Regions from separate parts of the Streptomyces sp. NPDC031418 genome, predicted to be linked through region 1. Evidence: riboswitches for the same ligand, from Rfam matches in the RefSeq annotation. Region 1 holds a riboswitch; each other region holds the start of a gene.
The links. A riboswitch is a leader RNA that binds a small molecule or an ion and turns the genes downstream of it on or off. The one in region 1 is predicted to bind cobalamin.
Positions count from the first base shown of each region.

Region 1 (4,427 bases):
ACACCGCGAACGCGATGGCCACGACCATCTCGACAGGCGCACTCAAGCCCAAGCTCGCGGTGACCATGTCCGCCGTCCTCAACCTGGCCGGCGCCTTTCTCTCGGTGGAGGTCGCCAACACGATCTCCAAGGGTCTCGTCGACGAGACCGGCATCCGTCCCGAGGTCATCTTCGCCGCCCTGGTCGGCGCGATCCTCTGGAACCTGCTGACCTGGCTGGTGGGCCTCCCCTCCAGCTCCTCGCACGCCCTGATGGGCGGCCTGATCGGTGCCGCCGTGGCCTCCGCGGGCTTCGGCGCCGTGCACGGTGACGTCCTGGTCACCAAGGTGATCCTCCCGGCGGTCGCCGCCCCGGTCGTGGCGGGCCTCGCCTCGATGCTGGCGACCCGCTTCTCCTACGGCGTCGGCGGCGGCGACGACAGCCAGGCCACCCGCAAGGGCTACCGCGCCGGCCAGATCGCCTCCGCCGGCCTGGTCTCCCTCGCCCACGGCACCAACGACGCGCAGAAGACCATGGGCGTCATCACCCTCGCGCTGGTCGCGGGCGGCTCCCTCGCCCCCGGCTCCAACCCGCCGGTCTGGGTGATCCTCTCCGCGGGCCTGGCCATCGCGCTCGGCACCTACATCGGCGGCTGGCGCATCATCCGCACCATGGGCACGGGCCTGACCGAGCTGGAGCCGCGCCAGGGCTTCGCCGCGCAGACCAGCGCCGCCACCGCCATCCTGACCTCCTCGCACCTCGGCTTCTCCCTCTCCACCACGCATGTCGTCTCCGGCTCGGTGATGGGCGCGGGCCTCGGCCGCAAGGGCGGAGTGGTCCGCTGGTCCACCGCGACCCGGATGGCCGTGGCCTGGGTGCTGACCCTGCCGGCCGCCGCGCTGGTCGGCGCGGGTGCCGAGGCCGTCACGGAGCTGGGCGACTGGGGCACCGCCGCCGTCGCCGTCTTCCTGGTCGCCTCGAGCGCCGCCATCTGGAAGATCTCCCGCCGCGAGGTCGTCGACCACACCAACGTGGTCGAGGAGACCGGTGAGCCGGCCGGCGTGGTGACCACCGCCATCGCCGCCGTGACCCCGCCCCCGGCGGGCCAGATCACCGAGGACCTGACGGCCACCATCGCGTCCCCCGCCGCCGAGCCCACCCCGGTCGCCCCGGCGGTTCCGCCGGCCGCCACCGTCTGACCCGGTCACCCCGGTTACCGGTTACCGAAGGAAGCAACCCCATGAAGATCGACTGGGCGGCCATCGGCTCCGTCTTCGGCGTCAGCCTCGTGGTCACCGTGGGCCTGGTGGCCCTGTTCAGCCTCGGCATCAAGGGCCTGGCCCACCGCGAGCGGGCCACCGCGCAGGGCGACTCCGCCGCCCTCGCCGTCACCGGCGCCTACCTGAGCTTCGCGGCCTGCGCGGCGGCGGTGGCGTACGGGATCTACCTGATCGTCGCCAAGGCCTGACCGCGGACCTTCCGAAGGCTCCCCTCCCCGCACCGCGGAGGGGAGCCTTTTTCATGCCCTCTCCCGCCGTGTCTCCCGCTCCCCTCCCACCCCCCAATGTGGGGATCGGCACACTCTCCCCATGCAGGTCAACAGCGAGTTGACGGCCGTTCCGGGCGCGTGGTGGACTGCCCGGGCCAAGTACGGCGGCAGAAGAGGAAGCCGGTGCGAATCCGGCGCGGTCCCGCCACTGTCACCGGGGAAGAACACCCCGGGAGCCAGGAACTCTCACCGCCGAATCTCGTCGAACCAGGGCGCGGACACCCTGAGTGAGGACATAGATCGCCATGCCGGGCTGCCGATGGACAAGGCCGAGCACCAGGACCCGTACCGGGGCCGCTGCCGATCCGACGGCCGGCTGAGCCGATGGGTGCCGATCGCAGCTACGCGTACGGCGCCGCCGCCGGCCTTCTCGGGGACCTGCTCCTCGGCGATCCGCGCCGCGGCCATCCGGTCGCCGCGTTCGGACGGGCCGCCGCGGCCGTGGAAGGCGCGTTGTGGCACGACCACCGCGGCTGGGGCGCCCTGCACACCGTCGTGTGCGCCGGTGGCGCCGTCGCCCTCGGCACGGCGGCCGCACGCGCCGTACGCCCCTCCCGCGCCCTCTCCGTCGCACTGACCGCCGCCGCCACCTGGTCGGTCGTCGGCGGCACCTCGCTCGCCCGGGAGGCCCGCACCATCGGGCGCGCCCTGGAGCGCGGCGACGTCGAGGCGGCCCGCGCGCGGCTGCCGCACCTGTGCGGCCGGGACCCGCAGGCGCTGGACGCCGACGGGATAGCCCGGGCCGTGGTCGAGTCGGTCGCCGAGAACACCTCCGACGCCGTCGTGGGCGCCCTGGTCTGGGGCGCCGTGGCCGGCGTGCCCGGGCTGCTCGGGTTCCGGGCGGTCAACACCCTCGACGCGATGGTCGGTCACACGTCGCCCCGGTACCGGCGCTTCGGCTGGGCCTCCGCCCGCCTCGACGACGTGGCCGGCTGGCCCGGCGCCCGGCTGACCGCCGTACTCGCCGCCGCGGCCGGACCCGATCCGCGCGGTGCCCTGCGCGCCTGGCGGGCCGACGCCCACCGCCACCCGAGCCCCAACGCGGGCCCGGTGGAGGCGTCCTTCGCGGGCGCCCTCGGGGTCCGGCTGGGCGGCACCCTCTCCTACGGCGGCCGGGTCGAGCACCGGCCCGTGCTCAACGGCGGCGCGGGACGGGCGGTCCGGGTCACCGACATCGACCGGGCCGTACGGCTCTCCCGCCGGGTCGGCCTCCTCGCGCTCGGCGTCACGGCCGCCGCGCGCCTCATCGTGAAGGGACGCGGGAAGTGAACGGTGGTCTCCTCGTCGCCGGCACCACCTCCGACGCGGGCAAGAGCGTCGTGACGGCCGGAATCTGCCGGTGGCTGGTGCGCCAGGGCGTGAAGGTCGCGCCGTTCAAGGCGCAGAACATGTCCCTCAACTCCTTCGTCACCCGGGAGGGCGCGGAGATCGGACGGGCCCAGGCCATGCAGGCCCAGGCCTGCCGGACCGAACCGACCGCGCTGATGAACCCGGTGCTGCTGAAGCCGGGCGGCGAACAGAGCAGCCAGGTGGTGCTGATGGGCAAGCCCGTCGGCGAACTGAGCGCCCGCGGCTACCACGGCGGCCGGCAGCAGAAGCTGCTCGGCACGGTGCTGGACTGCCTGGCCGAGTTGCGGGGCACGTATGACGCGGTGATCTGTGAGGGGGCGGGCAGCCCGGCGGAGATCAACCTGCGCCGGACCGACATCGTGAACATGGGCATCGCCCGCAACGCGCGGCTGCCCGTGCTGGTGGTCGGGGACATCGACCGCGGGGGCGTCTTCGCCTCCTTCTTCGGCACGGTCGCCCTGCTGTCCCCCGAGGACCAGGAACTGGTCGCCGGGTTCCTGGTCAACAAGTTCCGCGGGGACGTCTCCCTGCTGGAGCCCGGCCTGGACATGCTGCACGGCCTCACCGGGCGGCGCACGTACGGCGTGCTGCCCTTCCGGCACGGGCTCGGCATCGACGAGGAGGACGGGCTGCGGGTGTCCCTGCGGGGCACGGTCCGCGAGTCCACCGTCACTCCCCCGCTCGGCGCGGACGTGCTGCGGGTCGCCGTGTGCGCGATCCCGCTGATGTCCAACTTCACCGACGTGGACGCGCTGGCCGCCGAACCGGGCGTGGTGGTGCGGTTCGTGGACCGCCCCGAGGAGCTGGCCGACGCCGACCTCGTGGTGATCCCGGGCACCCGCGGCACCGTGCGCGCGCTGGAGTGGCTGCGCGAGCGCGGGCTCGCCGACGCCCTCGTGCGCAGGGCCGCCGAGGAACGCCCGATCCTCGGCATCTGCGGCGGCTTCCAGATCCTCGGCGCGCACATCGAGGACGAGGTCGAGAGCCGCACGGGACAGGTGGACGGCCTCGGACTCCTGCCCGTACGGGTGCGGTTCGCCCGCGAGAAGACCCTCACCCGGCCCAGCGGGCACGCCCTGGGCGAGCCGGTCGAGGGGTACGAGATCCACCACGGGGTGGCCACCGTCGAGGGCGGCGAGCCCTTCCTGGACGGCTGCCGGGTCGGCCACACCTGGGGCACCCACTGGCACGGCTCGCTGGAGTCGGACGGCTTCCGGCGGGCCTTCCTGCGCGAGGTGGCCGGCGCCGCGGGCCGCCGCTTCGTGCCGGCCCCCGACACCTCCTTCGCCGCGCTGCGCGAGGAGCAGCTCGACCGGCTCGGCGACCTGATCGAACAGCACGCGGACACGGACGCGCTCTGGCGGCTCATCGAGTCGGGCGCGCCGCAAGGACTGCCTTTCATTCCACCGGGAGCGCCCGCATGAGCACAGTGTTGTTGTTGTCGACCGCCGACACGGATCTGCTGGCGGCCCGGGCCTCCGGCGCCGGCTACCGCATCGGCAACCCGACCCGGGTCGACGTCACCGAGGAGCTGCCCGGCCTGATCCGG
Region 1 covers NZ_JBVIJC010000030.1:53,643-58,069, reverse strand. Annotated here, with positions in the region: gene ACZ5CZ_RS34120 (inorganic phosphate transporter) at 1-1,178, shown strand, start outside; gene ACZ5CZ_RS34115 (hypothetical protein) at 1,220-1,447, shown strand; cobalamin riboswitch at 1,594-1,736, shown strand; gene ACZ5CZ_RS34110 (cobalamin biosynthesis protein) at 1,853-2,797, shown strand; gene ACZ5CZ_RS34105 (cobyric acid synthase) at 2,794-4,302, shown strand; gene cobN (cobaltochelatase subunit CobN) at 4,299-4,427, shown strand, end outside.

Region 2 (4,427 bases), on a different contig from region 1:
TCGCCGGGCGCGAGCGCAGGTAGTACGTGGTCTTCAGCCCGGACTTCCAGGCGTAGGCGTACATCGAGGAGAGCTTGCCGATGGTCGGCGTCTCCATGAACAGGTTCAGGGACTGCGCCTGGTCCAGGAACGGGGTGCGGGCGGCGGCCATGTCGATCAGGCCGCGCTGCGGGATCTCCCAGGCCGTGCGGTACAGCCGGCGCACCTCCTCCGGGATCCACACGAAGTCCTGCACCGAGCCGTTGCTGTCCCGCAGCGCCTCCCGGGTGCGCGCGTCCCACACGCCCAGGTCCTTCAGGTCCTGCACCAGGTAGGAGTTGACCTGGAGGAACTCACCGGACAGCGTCTCGCGCTTGAACAGGTTGGACACCTGCGGCTCGATGCACTCGTAGACGCCCGCGATGGAGGCGATGGTGGCGGTCGGCGCGATCGCGAGGAGCAGCGAGTTGCGCATGCCGACGGCGGCGATCCGGGCCCGCAGCGCCGCCCAGCGCTCCGGCCAGGTCAACTCCACGTCGTAGTGGTCCGGGTGCAGCACGCCCTGCGCGGTACGGGTCTTCTCCCAGGCCGGCAGCGGGCCGTTGCGCTCGGCGAGGTCGGCGGAGGCCTCGTACGCGGCGAGCATGATGCGCTCGGCGATCCGGGTGGAGAGCGCCGTGGCCTCGGGCGAGTCGAAGGGCAGCCGCAGCTTGAAGAAGACGTCCTGGAGGCCCATCGCGCCCAGGCCGACCGGACGCCACTTGGCGTTCGACCGCCCCGCCTGCTCGGTCGGGTAGAAGTTGATGTCCACGACCCGGTCGAGGAAGGTGACGGCCGTGCGGACCGTCTCGTCCAGCCGCTCCCAGTCGATGTCCCCGTCGCGCACGAAGGCGCCGAGGTTGACCGACCCCAGGTTGCAGACCGCCGTCTCGCCGTCGTCGGTGACCTCCAGGATCTCCGTGCAGAGGTTGGAGGAGTGCACGACATGGCCCGGCAGGGCGGTCTGGTTGGCGGTGCGGTTGGCGGCGTCCTTGAAGGTCATCCAGCCGTTGCCGGTCTGCGCGAGGGTGCGCATCATCCGGCCGTACAGCTCACGGGCCGGGATGGTCTTCTTCGCCAGACCCGCCTGCTCGGCCTTGCGGTAGGCGGCGTCGAAGTCGGCGCCCCACAGGTCGACCAGCTCGGGCACGTCCGCCGGGGAGAACAGCGACCACTGCTCGTCGGCGTTGACCCGGCGCATGAACTCGTCCGGGATCCAGTGCGCGAGGTTCAGGTTGTGCGTACGGCGGGCGTCCTCACCGGTGTTGTCCCGCAGCTCCAGGAACTCCTCGATGTCGGAGTGCCAGGTCTCCAGGTAGACGGCGGCGGCACCCTTGCGCCGGCCGCCCTGGTTCACCGCGGCGACCGAGGCGTCCAGGGTCTTCAGGAACGGCACGATGCCGTTGGAGTGCCCGTTGGTGCCCCGGATCAGCGAGCCGCGGGACCGGATCCGGGAGTACGACAGACCGATGCCGCCGGCGTGCTTCGAGAGCCGGGCGACCTGGTGGTAGCGGTCGTAGATGGAGTCCAGCTCGTCCAGCGGGGAGTCCAGCAGATAGCAGGACGACATCTGCGGGTGCCGGGTGCCGGAGTTGAACAGGGTGGGGGAGGAGGGCAGGTAGTCGAGGCGGCTCATGAGCTTGTAGAGGGCGGCGACCTCGTCCACCGAGCGGACGGTGTCGTCCTCGGCCAGCCCGCTCGCCACCCGCAGCATGAAGAACTGGGGCGTCTCGATCACCTTGCGGGTGATCGGGTGCCGCAGCAGATAGCGGCTGTGCAGGGTGCGCAGGCCGAAGTAGCCGAAGCGGTCGTCGGCGTCCCGGTCGACCAGCGCGTCCAGCCGCTCGGCGTGCTGCGCGACGAACGCGGCGGTTCGGTCGGCGACGAGGCCCTCGCGGTGGCCGACGGCGACCGACTCGGTGAACGAGGTCACGCCCTGCGAGGCGGCCTCGTCCCGGATGGTGAGGGTGAGCAGCCGGGCGGCCAGCCTGGAGTAGGCGGGGTCCTCGGAGATGAGGCCGGCGGCCGCCTCCGTGGCCAGCTCGCGCAGCTCCGCCTCGTCGGCCCGCGCGGAGCGGCCGCGCAGCGCGGCGGCGGCGACCCGGCCCGGGTCGGCGTCGGGGAGGTCGGCGGTCAGCTCGGTCAGGGTCCGCAGCAGCGCGGTACCGGGACCGTCGGTCTCCGGTCCGCTCGCTGAAGCCGGATCTGCTGGCGCGATGGTCACGTGGGGCTCTCCCTCGCTCGGCACGGGGGCCCGGCGGAGGGCAGGGGGCAGCCACGAGCGCGCACGGCGTCGCGTCCACCGGCCCACTCCACGAGGCCCGGACGTCTCAGGGCACCCGGACCGGACGGCCGGGCGCGCTGTCGGCAGGTCCTCGGACTGGAACAGGCGTGCGGACACACGCAAGTACACCGTTGCGGGACAGTTCCGGATTCGCACCGGATTCCCCTGCGGCGACAGCGAGCATGAGCATACATCTAGTGCCGGGGTGCGGTGTCACCCCCAGATGTTGTGTCGCACCGGTGCCGGAGCGTCAACTCCTGGGCCGGCCGGGCGATGTCGGGCCGCTCCGGCGGCGGATTCCGGTCCCGGGTACGGCGACGGGCCGCCGGATGCGCTCCGGCGGCCCGTCGTACGAGGCGCTCAGTGACCGGCGCCCGCGGTGGCCGGCGGGAGCTCCGCCTGGACGCCCGGGTCACCGGCGTCGGCCGTGTAGTCCTCGGGGCTGGTCTCGTCGACGCCCTCGGGGGCCTTCAGGGCCTTCAGGACGAGGGTCAGGACCACGGTGACCGCGGCGTTGAGCAGGAACGCCGTGAGGCCGATGTAGCCGATCTGGCCGATGCCGGGGATCTCCTTGGCCGAGCCGCCGAAGTGCGCCTGGGTCGGCGAGGCGACACCGTACGCGGCGACCGTGCCGTACACCATGCCGACCGCCCAGCCGGCCAGCAGCGCCCAGCGGTGGAACCAGCGGGTGAACAGGCCGCCGACCATCGCCGGGAAGGTCTGCACGATCCAGATGCCGCCCAGCAGCTGGAAGTTGATGGCGACCGTCTTGTCCATGGTCAGGACGAAGACCAGCGCGCCCACCTTCACCAGCAGGGACACCAGCTTGGAGACCCGGGTCTCCTGCGCCGGCGTGGCGTCCGGCTTGATGAAGTCCTTGTAGATGTTGCGGGTGAAGAGGTTGGCGGCCGCGATGGACATGATGGCCGCCGGGACCAGCGCGCCGATGCCGATCGCCGCGAAGGCGACGCCCGTGAACCAGTCCGGGAACATGTCCTCGAACAGCTGCGGGATCGCCAGCTGCCCGTTGGTGACCTTCACCCCGGCCGCGATCGCCATGAAGCCCAGCAGCGCCAGGAAGGCCAGCATCAGGGAGTACAGCGGCAGGATCGCGGTGTTGCGGCGGATCACGTCACGGCTCTTGGAGGAGAGCGTCGCGGTGACCGAGTGCGGATACATGAACAGGGCCAGGGCGGAGCCGAACGCCAGCGTGGCGTACGTCCACTGGCCCGCCTCCGGCGGGGCGATGGCGCCGCGCGGCTTGCCGGTGGCCGGGTTGACCTGGCTGAGCGCGTGGGTCGCCTTGGCGAAGACGTCGTCGAACCCGCCCAGCTTGATCGGGATGTAGATGATCGCCACCGCGATGACGATGTAGATCAGCGTGTCCTTGACGAACGAGATCAGCGCGGGCGCCCGCAGACCGGAGGAGTAGGTGTAGGCCGCCAGCACACCGAAGGCGATCAGCAGCGGCAGGTCCTTCACGAACCAGTTGGTGTTCTCGCCGCCGCCGATGCCCATCACGTCCAGCACCGCCTGGATGCCCACCAGCTGGAGCGCGATGTACGGCATGGTCGCCAGGATGCCGGTGACCGCCACCGCGAGCGACAGGCCCTTGGAACCGAACCGGCCGCGCACGAAGTCCGAGGTGGTGACATAGCCGTGGCGATGCGAGACCGACCACAGGCGCGGCAGGAAGGTGAAGATCAGCGGGTAGACGATGACCGTGTACGGCACCGCGAAGAAGCCGGACGCGCCCGCCGCGTAGACCGCCGCCGGTACGGCGACGAAGGTGTACGCGGTGTAGATGTCACCGCCGAGCAGGAACCAGGTGATCCAGGTGCCGAACGACCGGCCGCCGAGGCCCCACTCGTCCAGGGACTGCTCGTTCTCGGCCCGCCGCCAGCGCGAGGCCAGGAAGCCCATGACCGTGACGGCCAGGAAGAAGAAGATGAAGACGCCGAGCGCGACTCCGTTGACGCCGTCCTTCACTTCGCCGCACCACCCTTCTGGGCGGCACGGGCGCGCTGGTCACGCTGCCACAGCTTGTACGCCGCGATGGTGAGCACCGAGGCGATCGGCACCCAGAGCATCTGGTACCAGTAGAAGAACGGGATCCCGATGAGCG
Region 2 covers NZ_JBVIJC010000010.1:65,749-70,175, reverse strand. Annotated here, with positions in the region: gene ACZ5CZ_RS16290 (ribonucleoside-diphosphate reductase subunit alpha) at 1-2,242, opposite strand, end outside; cobalamin riboswitch at 2,368-2,492, opposite strand; gene mctP (monocarboxylate uptake permease MctP) at 2,663-4,291, opposite strand; gene ACZ5CZ_RS16280 (DUF3311 domain-containing protein) at 4,288-4,427, opposite strand, start outside.
Region 2: another riboswitch for cobalamin. It lies ahead of ACZ5CZ_RS16290 (ribonucleoside-diphosphate reductase subunit alpha); the one in region 1 lies ahead of ACZ5CZ_RS34110 (cobalamin biosynthesis protein).

Region 3 (4,427 bases), on a different contig from region 1:
ACACCGGCAGTCGGATCAGTGGTCCCAGCGGCAGTGCGTGGGGGTGGCGCAGCCACAGGCCGGGGCCCGGTACGAGCAGGGCTGCGGCGTAGCACAGGACAACGGCCCGGCCCAGCCGGCGCCGCAGCCAGGCGCTCGCACGGTCAGTGGGCGCCGGTGTCGCGGTGGGGGCTGGTGCGTGCATGGCGGTCTTCTTCCGTCGTGGGGGCAGGGGCGGGACGGAAGACCGTTATGCGGAGACCATGTGCGTGCGTGTGCATGGAGCCATGGTGCGGGCACGGAGCCGGCGGGGCGGGTGATCCACGGCGGCAGTCAGGATGTGTTCAGGCAGCCGCCCCTTCCCGCCCCCGCACGGCCCCCGGGCTAAGCGGTGGAAGGCAGCACGTGGTCGCCGATCTTGTCCGTGCTCAGGCACAGGGAGCAGACGGCCGCGTCGTGTGTGGCACAGGCGGTCAGGTCCGGGCGCTCGTACGGCCGTTGGCAGACATGGCAGTCGAGGGTGAGGGCGCTGGGGTTGCCGTCCGCGTCCAGCAGGGGCTCGTCCATGCCGTCGTCGGTGCGGCGGAGGTAGTACCTGCCCTTGGTGACGATCGCCATCAGCGGGGTCAGGGCGAAGGCGATGACGGCGGAGGCGACGGGGGAGTACGGCTGGAGGGTGTCGCCCAGCAGGTGGAAGTACATGGCGATGGACAGGCCGGAGGCGGCGACGAAGGCCACGACGCCGACCGGGTTGACGGCATGGAGCATGCCCCGGCGGAACTCCGGCTGGAGCGGGGAGAGCTTCAGCAGGTACTTGTTGACGCCGATGTCGGTGGCGACGGTGACCACCCAGGCGATCGCGCAGTTCGAGTAGAAGCCCAGGATGCTGTTGAGGAAGCTGAACATGTCCGCTTCCATCAGGACGAGCGCGAAGCCCAGGTTGGCCAGGACGAAGACCATGCGGCCGGGGTAGTGCCTGGTGAGGCGGGTGAAGGAGTTCGTCCAGGCGAGCGAGCCGGAGTAGGCGTTCGTGACATTGATCTTGATCTGGCTGATGACCACCAGCGCCACGGCGAGCGGGACGACCATCCAGGAGGGCATCATCGCGTCGAAGGCGCCGCGGAACTGCTGGATGGGCTCGGTCGCGGCAGCCGGGCCGACCTTGGCGAGGATGTACACCGCGAGGAAGACGCCGATGGCCTGCTTCAGCGCGCCGAGCACCACCCAGCCGGGGCCCGCCATGACGACGGCCGTCCACCAGGTGCGCCTGTTGCTCTCGGTCTTGGGCGGCATGAAGCGCAGGTAGTCGATCTGCTCGCCTATCTGGGCGATGAGCGAGAGGCAGACACCGGCGCCCAGCAGGACCGAGGCCGTGTTGACGCCGCCGTCGCCGTCCGTGCCGGTGTAGGCGAGGAAGCGGTCGACGGTGCCGGGGTCGGTGGCGATCAGGTAGACCAGCGGGCCGACCATCAGCAGCAGCCAGATAGGGGTGGTCCACACCTGGAGCTTGCTGAGCGCCTTCATGCCGTAGATCACCAGCGGGATGACCATGAGCGTGGAGACCAGGTAGCCCAGCCACAGGGGCAGCCCCAAGCCGAGTTTGAGACCCTGGGCCATGATCGAGCCTTCGAGGGCGAAGAAGATGAAGGTGAAGCTGGCGAAGATGACGCTGGTGAGGACCGAGCCGTAGTACCCGAAGCCCGAGCCGCGGGTGATGAGGTCGAGGTCGATGTTGTAGCGGGCGCCGTAATAGGCGAGCGGGAAGCCGGTGACGAAGATGACCACGGCAGCCACCGCGATGGCCACGAGCGCGTTGCCGGTGCCGTGCGCCAGGCCGATGCCGGCGCCGATGGAGAAGTCGGCCATGTAGGCGATGCCGCCCAGGGCGGTGGTCGCCACGACCATGGGGGTCCAACGGCGGTAACTGCGCGGAGCGAAACGGAGGGTGTAGTCCTCCAGTGTCTCCCTGACCGCCTGGTCGGCGGCGGCCTTCGGCGCGTCTGCCGTTTGCGTGCGTGACTCGGTGGTGCTCATGCCGCGCCTCCCGATGCTGCTGGTGCGGGTGCCTCTGTGGGAGGGAAAGCCCCGCTTGGCGTCATCGGCAGGACGGGGGAGCTGACGGACCGTCATGCGTACCGTTCGGCCGTCGTGTACACGACTCTGATCCCACGGCCGGTCACGCTAGAAAGCGGCTGTTACTGTCGGTGCTCGCCATCGTGAACGCGAAGTTTCCGAGAACTCACCTGCTGCCGCGCGGCGTTGGTCCAGACCCGGTGACGCGACACCACTCCTCACGGGCCGGCCTCGCTCGATGAGATCATGACCGTGACAACAGGCGACCGGAGGGGTGTGCCATGCCGGAGACGCCGTCGGAAGCGACATCGGCCCAGGCCGTGCAGGTGGGCGAACCGGTGCCGTGCCGGGTCGTCGTGTGCCGGGACTGCTGCTGCGGGAGCCCCAAGGTGACCGGAGTGGATCACGCCGCGCAGACCGCGCGACTGCGGGCGGAGGTGCCGGTGCGCATCTCGGAGTGCCTCGACGTGTGCGATCAGGCCAACGTCATCGTCGTACAGCCATCTGCCGCGGGCCGTGCCGCCGGTGCCCGGCCGGTCTGGCTAGGGCTCGTCAACGACCCCGACGCGACCGAGGACATCGTCACCTGGGTCCGTGCCGGTGGTCCAGGCGTGGCGCCACTGCCGGACATCCTCGACCTGTACGCCTTCACCCCACCGCGGCGCACCGCGGCTCCCTGAACCGAGGCCCGTCGAACCCCTTTTCCCAGGAAGTCCGTTACGCCCCGCACCCGGTGCGAGAAGAAGATCACGCCAGGATGAGGCGGTCTTGGCCGTGCTGGTGGCACGCGGTACGGTCTGTCCGATATCGACGACGGCGAGACGGAAGCCGGTGGGAATCCGGCACGGTCGCGCCACTGTATGCCGGACACCGCGGGGTGTCCGGTGAGTCAGACCCGTGGCCGTCGTCCAGTGCACCACCGAGATGGGACGCGAACTCCCAGAGGAGGTTCTGCCATGGCGCAGACCGTCGCTCAGCCGACAGCCACCACTCCCGCCATCCCCGCCACGCTGCCGCTGAAGGCGATAGCTCCCTGGGCGGTCTTCTTCGGCATCCTGATGCTGGTCCTGCTGTACTTCGTCGGCGCCGAGCAGGGCGCCACCTCCGTGTTCAACGGCACGGACGTCCACGAGTGGGTGCACGACGCCCGCCACCTGCTGGGCTTTCCCTGCCACTGACGCGAGGGACGCCCCGACTCCCATGAACTCCGCAACGGTAAGAAACCTCCTCGTGCGGGGCATGCTCGCCGGCCTCGCGGCCGGCGTGCTCGCCCTCGTCGTCGCCTACCTCCTCGGTGAGCCGAACGTCGACAAGGCGATCAGCTTCGAGGCGGCGCACTCCCACGAGCACGAGAGGGAGGTCGTCTCCCGCTCCCTGCAGTCCACGGCGGGCCTCGCCACCGGCGTCCTCGTGTACGGGGTCTCCTTCGGTGGCATCGCCGCGCTCGCCTACTGCTTCGCGCTCGGCCGTGTCGGCCGGTTCGGGCCGCGGGCGACCGCGCTGCTGCTGTCCGGCTGCGCGCTGCTCGCGGTGTACGTCGTCCCGTTCCTGAAGTACCCGGCCAATCCGCCGTCGGTCGGTGACCCCGACACCATCGGCAAGCGGACCACCCTGTACTTCCTGATGATGCTGCTCAGCGTCCTCCTCGCGGTCGCCGCCACCCTCCTGGGCAAGCGCCTGGCGCCCGGCCTGGGCACCTGGTGGGCGACGGTGGTCGCGGTGGCCGCCTTCGCCGTCGCCGTCGGCCTGGCCTACCAGTTCCTGCCCGCCACCAACGAGGTGCCGAGGGACTTCCCGGCCACCTTGCTGTGGCGGTTCCGGCTCTCGGCCCTGGCGATCCAGCTGAGCCTGTGGACAGGTTTCGGCCTGCTCTTCGGTGAACTGGCGCAGCGCCTGCTGAACCCCAAGCCGGCAACGGCCGCGAGCAGCCGCCCGGTTCCGGCCGCGCACTGATTCCTTCCGGACGCCAGAGGGCCCTTCGGAACCATCCGAGGGCCCTCTGGCGTTCCCCGGACACCGCCTGCGCTGCGAGTTGGCTGCGCTCCTGCGCCGACACCGGGGTACGACGTCCTGAACCACGGTGCTGACGGCCGAGTGGGGATACCCGGCCGTCAGCGACCACGATCCCTCGGCATGCCCGGCGCCGGAGACCACCTTCGCCACGGCTGACCGCGCGCCGGCGCGCACCCGCCAGACGCCGCTGGTGACGGCGTTCACCGGATGGTGCAGGAGCGGCACACACACCGGGTCGGGCGTCCGCTGGCCGAAGACCACCTTCACCTCCCGGATGAGGGCCGAACTCGCGGTGTCGCGGGCGTGATACCGCGACGACGGGGCTTCACACCTACGGGCGTCTCAGTGATGCAGGGCGGCCG
Region 3 covers NZ_JBVIJC010000004.1:147,919-152,345, reverse strand. Annotated here, with positions in the region: gene ACZ5CZ_RS06840 (bile acid:sodium symporter family protein) at 1-184, opposite strand, end outside; gene ACZ5CZ_RS06835 (purine-cytosine permease family protein) at 364-2,013, opposite strand; gene ACZ5CZ_RS06830 ((2Fe-2S) ferredoxin domain-containing protein) at 2,334-2,732, shown strand; cobalamin riboswitch at 2,829-2,973, shown strand; gene ACZ5CZ_RS06825 (CbtB domain-containing protein) at 3,009-3,230, shown strand; gene ACZ5CZ_RS06820 (CbtA family protein) at 3,253-4,005, shown strand; gene ACZ5CZ_RS06815 (SDR family oxidoreductase) at 4,408-4,427, opposite strand, start outside.
Region 3: another riboswitch for cobalamin. It lies ahead of ACZ5CZ_RS06825 (CbtB domain-containing protein); the one in region 1 lies ahead of ACZ5CZ_RS34110 (cobalamin biosynthesis protein).

Region 4 (4,427 bases), on a different contig from region 1:
GGCGAGCTGCCGGTGCCGGAGCTGCTGCGGCGGATCGGCGAGCGGGTGCGTGCGCGCGGCGCGGAGCTGTGGACCTGATCTAGGGTTTGAACGTCGGTACGACGAAGGAGTCAGCTGTGACCGGTCAGCCCATCCCCGTGATCATCGACTGCGACACCGGCGTGGACGACGCCCTGGCCCTGCTGTTCGCCGTCCGCCACCCGGGACTGGACCTGCGGGCGGTGACCTGTGTCGCCGGGAACACCGACGTCGACGGCGTGGTCCGCAACACCCTCACCGTGCTGGAGCAGGCGGGCGCCCCGGACATCCCGGTGGGCCGGGGTGCCGAGCGCCCGCTGCTGGAGCCCGCCCGGCCGGCGCAGCATGTGCACGGCGCCGACGGCATGGGCGACCTCGGCCTGCCCGCGCCGTCCCGCACCGCCGCCGACGTGGACGCGATCACGCTGCTGCGCCGGGAGATCCTGGCCTCCCCGCGCCCGGTCACCCTGATCCCCACCGCGCCGCTCACCAACATCGCCCTGCTGCTGCGCACCCACCCCGAGGTGACCCGCAACATCGAGCGGATCGTGTTCATGGGCGGGGCGGTCGCCACCGGGAACGCCACACCGGTCGCCGAGTTCAACGTCTGGCACGACCCGGAGGCGGCGGCGATCCTGCTCACCGCCGGGGTACCGATCACCATGTACGGCCTGGACGTCTTCATGCGGGTGGTGGTGGACACCCCGGACGTGCACCGGCTGCGCGCCAGCAGCGAGCCCGGCACCCGGCTGGCCGGCGAGCTGCTCGCGCACCGGCCGACCACGCAGGGCGAGGAGCCGGAGGCGGAGGAGGCGGGCGGCCTCGGCGACGCGGGCGCGGTGTGCGCGGTCGCCGACCCGCAGGGCATCGTCACCCGCCGCCTCCCGGTGGAGGTCTCCCTGGCCCCCGGCCCGGGCCGCGGCCAGACCATCGTGGACCGCCGGCCCCGGCCGGGCGAGTCCGAGATCCACGGTGAGGCCCGCGAACAGGCCCTGGTGGACGTGGCGTTGGACGTCGACGTGGACCGGTTCGTGAAGCTGTACCTGGAGACGGTCGAACGCTAGGGCCTCCTTTTAAGAGGGCCCTAGTCGGACAGGGTGGAGGCGCGCGCCGTCCAGCGTTCCTCCACCCGCGCGAACCTCCAGTACGCCAGCGCCGCCGCCCACACCACCACGAACAGGCCGACGATGACGTAACCGGCGCTGTCCAGGTTCACCCCGGCGATCCAGCCGGTGACGGAGTCGCGCAGGTCCAGCTTGTCGTGGACCACGCCCACCAGCTCGATCGTGCCGATGAAGAAGGCGACGGCGATGGACAGCCCGGTGATGGTGAGGTTGTAGAACACCTTGCGGACCGGGTGCGAGAACGCCCACTGGTAGGCGAAGTTCATGAACGTGCCGTCGAGCGTGTCGAACAGGCACATCCCGGCGGTGAAGAGCAGCGGCAGGCACAGGATCGCGTACCAGGGCAGGCCCGCGGCCGCGCCCGAGCCCGCCATCACCATCAGCGTGACCTCGGTGGCCGTCTCGAAGCCGAGGCCGAACAGGAAGCCCACCGGGTACATCTGGCCGGGGCGGGAGACGGACCTGGTCAGCCGGCCGAGGAAGCGGTTCATGAACCCGCGCGAGTCCAGCTGCCGTTCCAGCTCCCGCTCGTCGAAGGTGCCCGCGCGCATCGACCGGAAGACCCGCAGGATGCCCAGCAGGGCGACCAGGTTGAGGGCCGCGATCAGGTAGAGGAAGGCGCCGGCGACCGTCGTACCCATGAAGCCGAGCACCTGGTGGGTGGTGGACTTCTCGCTGGTCACCGTGCCCGCCAACCGGGTGCCGCCGGCGATGAGCAGCGCCAGCAGCACCACCACGCTGGAGTGGCCGAGGGCGAACCAGAAGCCCACCGACACCGGCCGCTTGCCGTCGGCCATCAGCTTGCGGGTGGTGTTGTCGATCGCGGCGATGTGGTCGGCGTCGAAGGCGTGCCGCATGCCGAGGGTGTAGGCGGTGATGCCGAGACCGACGCCGAAGACGTCCCGGCCCACCTTGTAGTGCCCGGGGGCGACGAGCAGGAAGAGGATGCCGAAGGCGACGACGTGCAGGGCGACGATCACCGCGAGCAGTCCGGCCGTCCTGACCGTGTCCTCGCGCTGCCAGCGGAAGGCCGCCTTGTCGGACGCGGGCAGGGTGGTTCCGGGCAGGTTCATACGGTCAGCTCCAGCACCTCGTGGATCCTTCATCAGTGCCGTGGCCGGTCTCCTGGCTTACGGGTCGTGCGTTCGTCGCCCCTGCCTTCCCGGTCGTACGACCAGTGGCCCGGCGGATGCCGGACGGGACGGGAACTCCCCGATCACAGTGGCGAGGGCCGCGTCGATCTCTCATCGACTTCCCGAGCACCACGGCCCGCCCACCGTAGGGGGCCCGACCATCTCCTGCATAGCTGCACAACCGGGCAGGTATTCAAGATCACATACCGGCCTGCGAGGATGTGGGCATGCATCTCGTGCCTGCCGACCGCGCCGACCGTCGCACCATCGACGGCCACCGGGTGTGCGACGCGATCGCCGCCATCGGCGACGCGGGCCGTCTGCGCGCCTGGGCCGACCGCTTCTCGCTGCTCGCCGATCCCAACCGGCTCGCCCTGCTGCTGGCCCTGCACCACACCGGGCCGCTCGCCGTCTCGGACCTGGCCGTCGCCACGGGCATGAACGACCCGGCGGTCTCCCAGGCGCTGCGGCTGCTGCGTGCGGCGGGCGTGGTGGCGGGGGAGAAGGAGGGGCGGGTGGTCCGCTACCGGGTGGTGGACCAGCGGGTGCGGGGCTTGTTGGAGCACTGCGGGGAGTGAAACGCGGCGCACCTCGCCGCTGAAGGTTGCTTTTCCGGGCAATGTGGACAGGCTCTCTCCTGTCGTCCTTCCGAAAGGGAGCCCGTATGGCCCGTATGGCAGAGTCCTCGCCGGACCTCTCCTCCCGGAACCCCGACTGGTGGCGGCAGGCCGTCATCTACCAGGTCTATCCGCGCAGCTTCGCCGACGCCGACGGTGACGGCCTCGGTGATCTGCGCGGCATCACCGAGCGCCTGGAGCATCTCGCCGAGCTGGGCGCGGACGCCCTGTGGCTCAGCCCCTTCTACCCCTCCGAACTCGCCGACGGCGGCTACGACGTCGCCGACCACCGGGACGTCGACCCCCGGCTCGGCACCCTGGACGACTTCGACGCCCTGGTCGCGAAGGCGCACCGGCTCGGGCTGAAGGTCGTCGTGGACATCGTGCCGAACCACACCTCGCATCTGCATCCCTGGTTCCAGGAGGCGCTGCGGGCCGGGCCCGGCTCACCGGCCCGCGACCGGTACGTCTTCCGGCCCGGCCGGGGCGAGCGCGGCGAACTGCCGCCCTCCGACTGGCAGTCCGTGTTCGGCGGCAGCGCCTGGCGGCGGGTGCCCGACGGCGCCTGGTACCTGCACCTCTTCGCCGCAGAGCAGCCCGATCTGAACTGGGAGCACGAGGACGTACGCGCCGACTTCCGGGCCACCCTGCGGTTCTGGGCCGACCGGGGCGTCGACGGCTTCCGCATCGACGTCGCCCACGGCCTCGCCAAGGACCTCTCCGAACCGCTGCGGGACATCGGCGGTATCGGCGCGACCGGCGAGGAGGCCCTGCTGCGGGTGGAGCCGGGCAGCCACCCCTACTGGGACCGGGACGAGGTGCACGAGACCTACCGCGACTGGCGCAAGGTCTTCGACGCCTACCACCCGCCGCGCTGCGCCGTCGCCGAGGCCTGGGTGCCGGGCGCCCGCCGGGCCCGGTACGCACGCCCGGACGAGCTGGGCCAGGCCTTCAACTTCGAGTACCTGGAGGCCCGGTGGGACGCCGGGGAGCTGCGCCGGGTGATCACCGAGGAGCTGGCCACCGCCCGCGCGGCCGGGGCCGCCGCCACCTGGGTGCTCTCCAACCACGACGTGGTCCGGCACGCCTCCCGGCTCATGCTGCCGCCCGGCACCGACCCCGGCGCCTGGCTGCTGTCCGGCGGCACCGCGCCCGCGATCGACCCGGCGGCCGGACTGCGCCGGGCCCGCGCCGCGACCCTGCTGATGCTGGCGCTGCCCGGTGCGGCCTACCTCTACCAGGGCGAGGAACTGGGCCTGCCGGAGGCCGCCGAGCTGCCCGCCGAGGTGCTCCAGGACCCGATCTGGGAGCAGACCGGCCATGTCCGCAAGGGCCGCGACGGCTGCCGGGTGCCGCTGCCGTGGACGACGACCGGACCCTCGTACGGCTTCGGGCCGGGCGCCGGCTGGCTGCCGCAGCCGCCGTCCTTCGCGTCGTACGCCGTCGAGGCACAGGCCGGTACGGAGGGCAGCACCCTGGAGCTGTACCGCACCGCCCTCCGGCTGCGCCGCAAACTGCTGGAGGGCGAGGAACTG
Region 4 covers NZ_JBVIJC010000009.1:327,534-331,960, forward strand. Annotated here, with positions in the region: partial or broken gene thrS (threonine--tRNA ligase) at 1-78, shown strand, start outside; gene ACZ5CZ_RS15885 (nucleoside hydrolase) at 117-1,082, shown strand; gene nicT (Nickel transporter NicT) at 1,103-2,215, opposite strand; cobalamin riboswitch at 2,241-2,424, opposite strand; gene ACZ5CZ_RS15895 (ArsR/SmtB family transcription factor) at 2,503-2,853, shown strand; gene ACZ5CZ_RS15900 (glycoside hydrolase family 13 protein) at 2,949-4,427, shown strand, end outside.
Region 4: another riboswitch for cobalamin. It lies ahead of nicT (Nickel transporter NicT); the one in region 1 lies ahead of ACZ5CZ_RS34110 (cobalamin biosynthesis protein).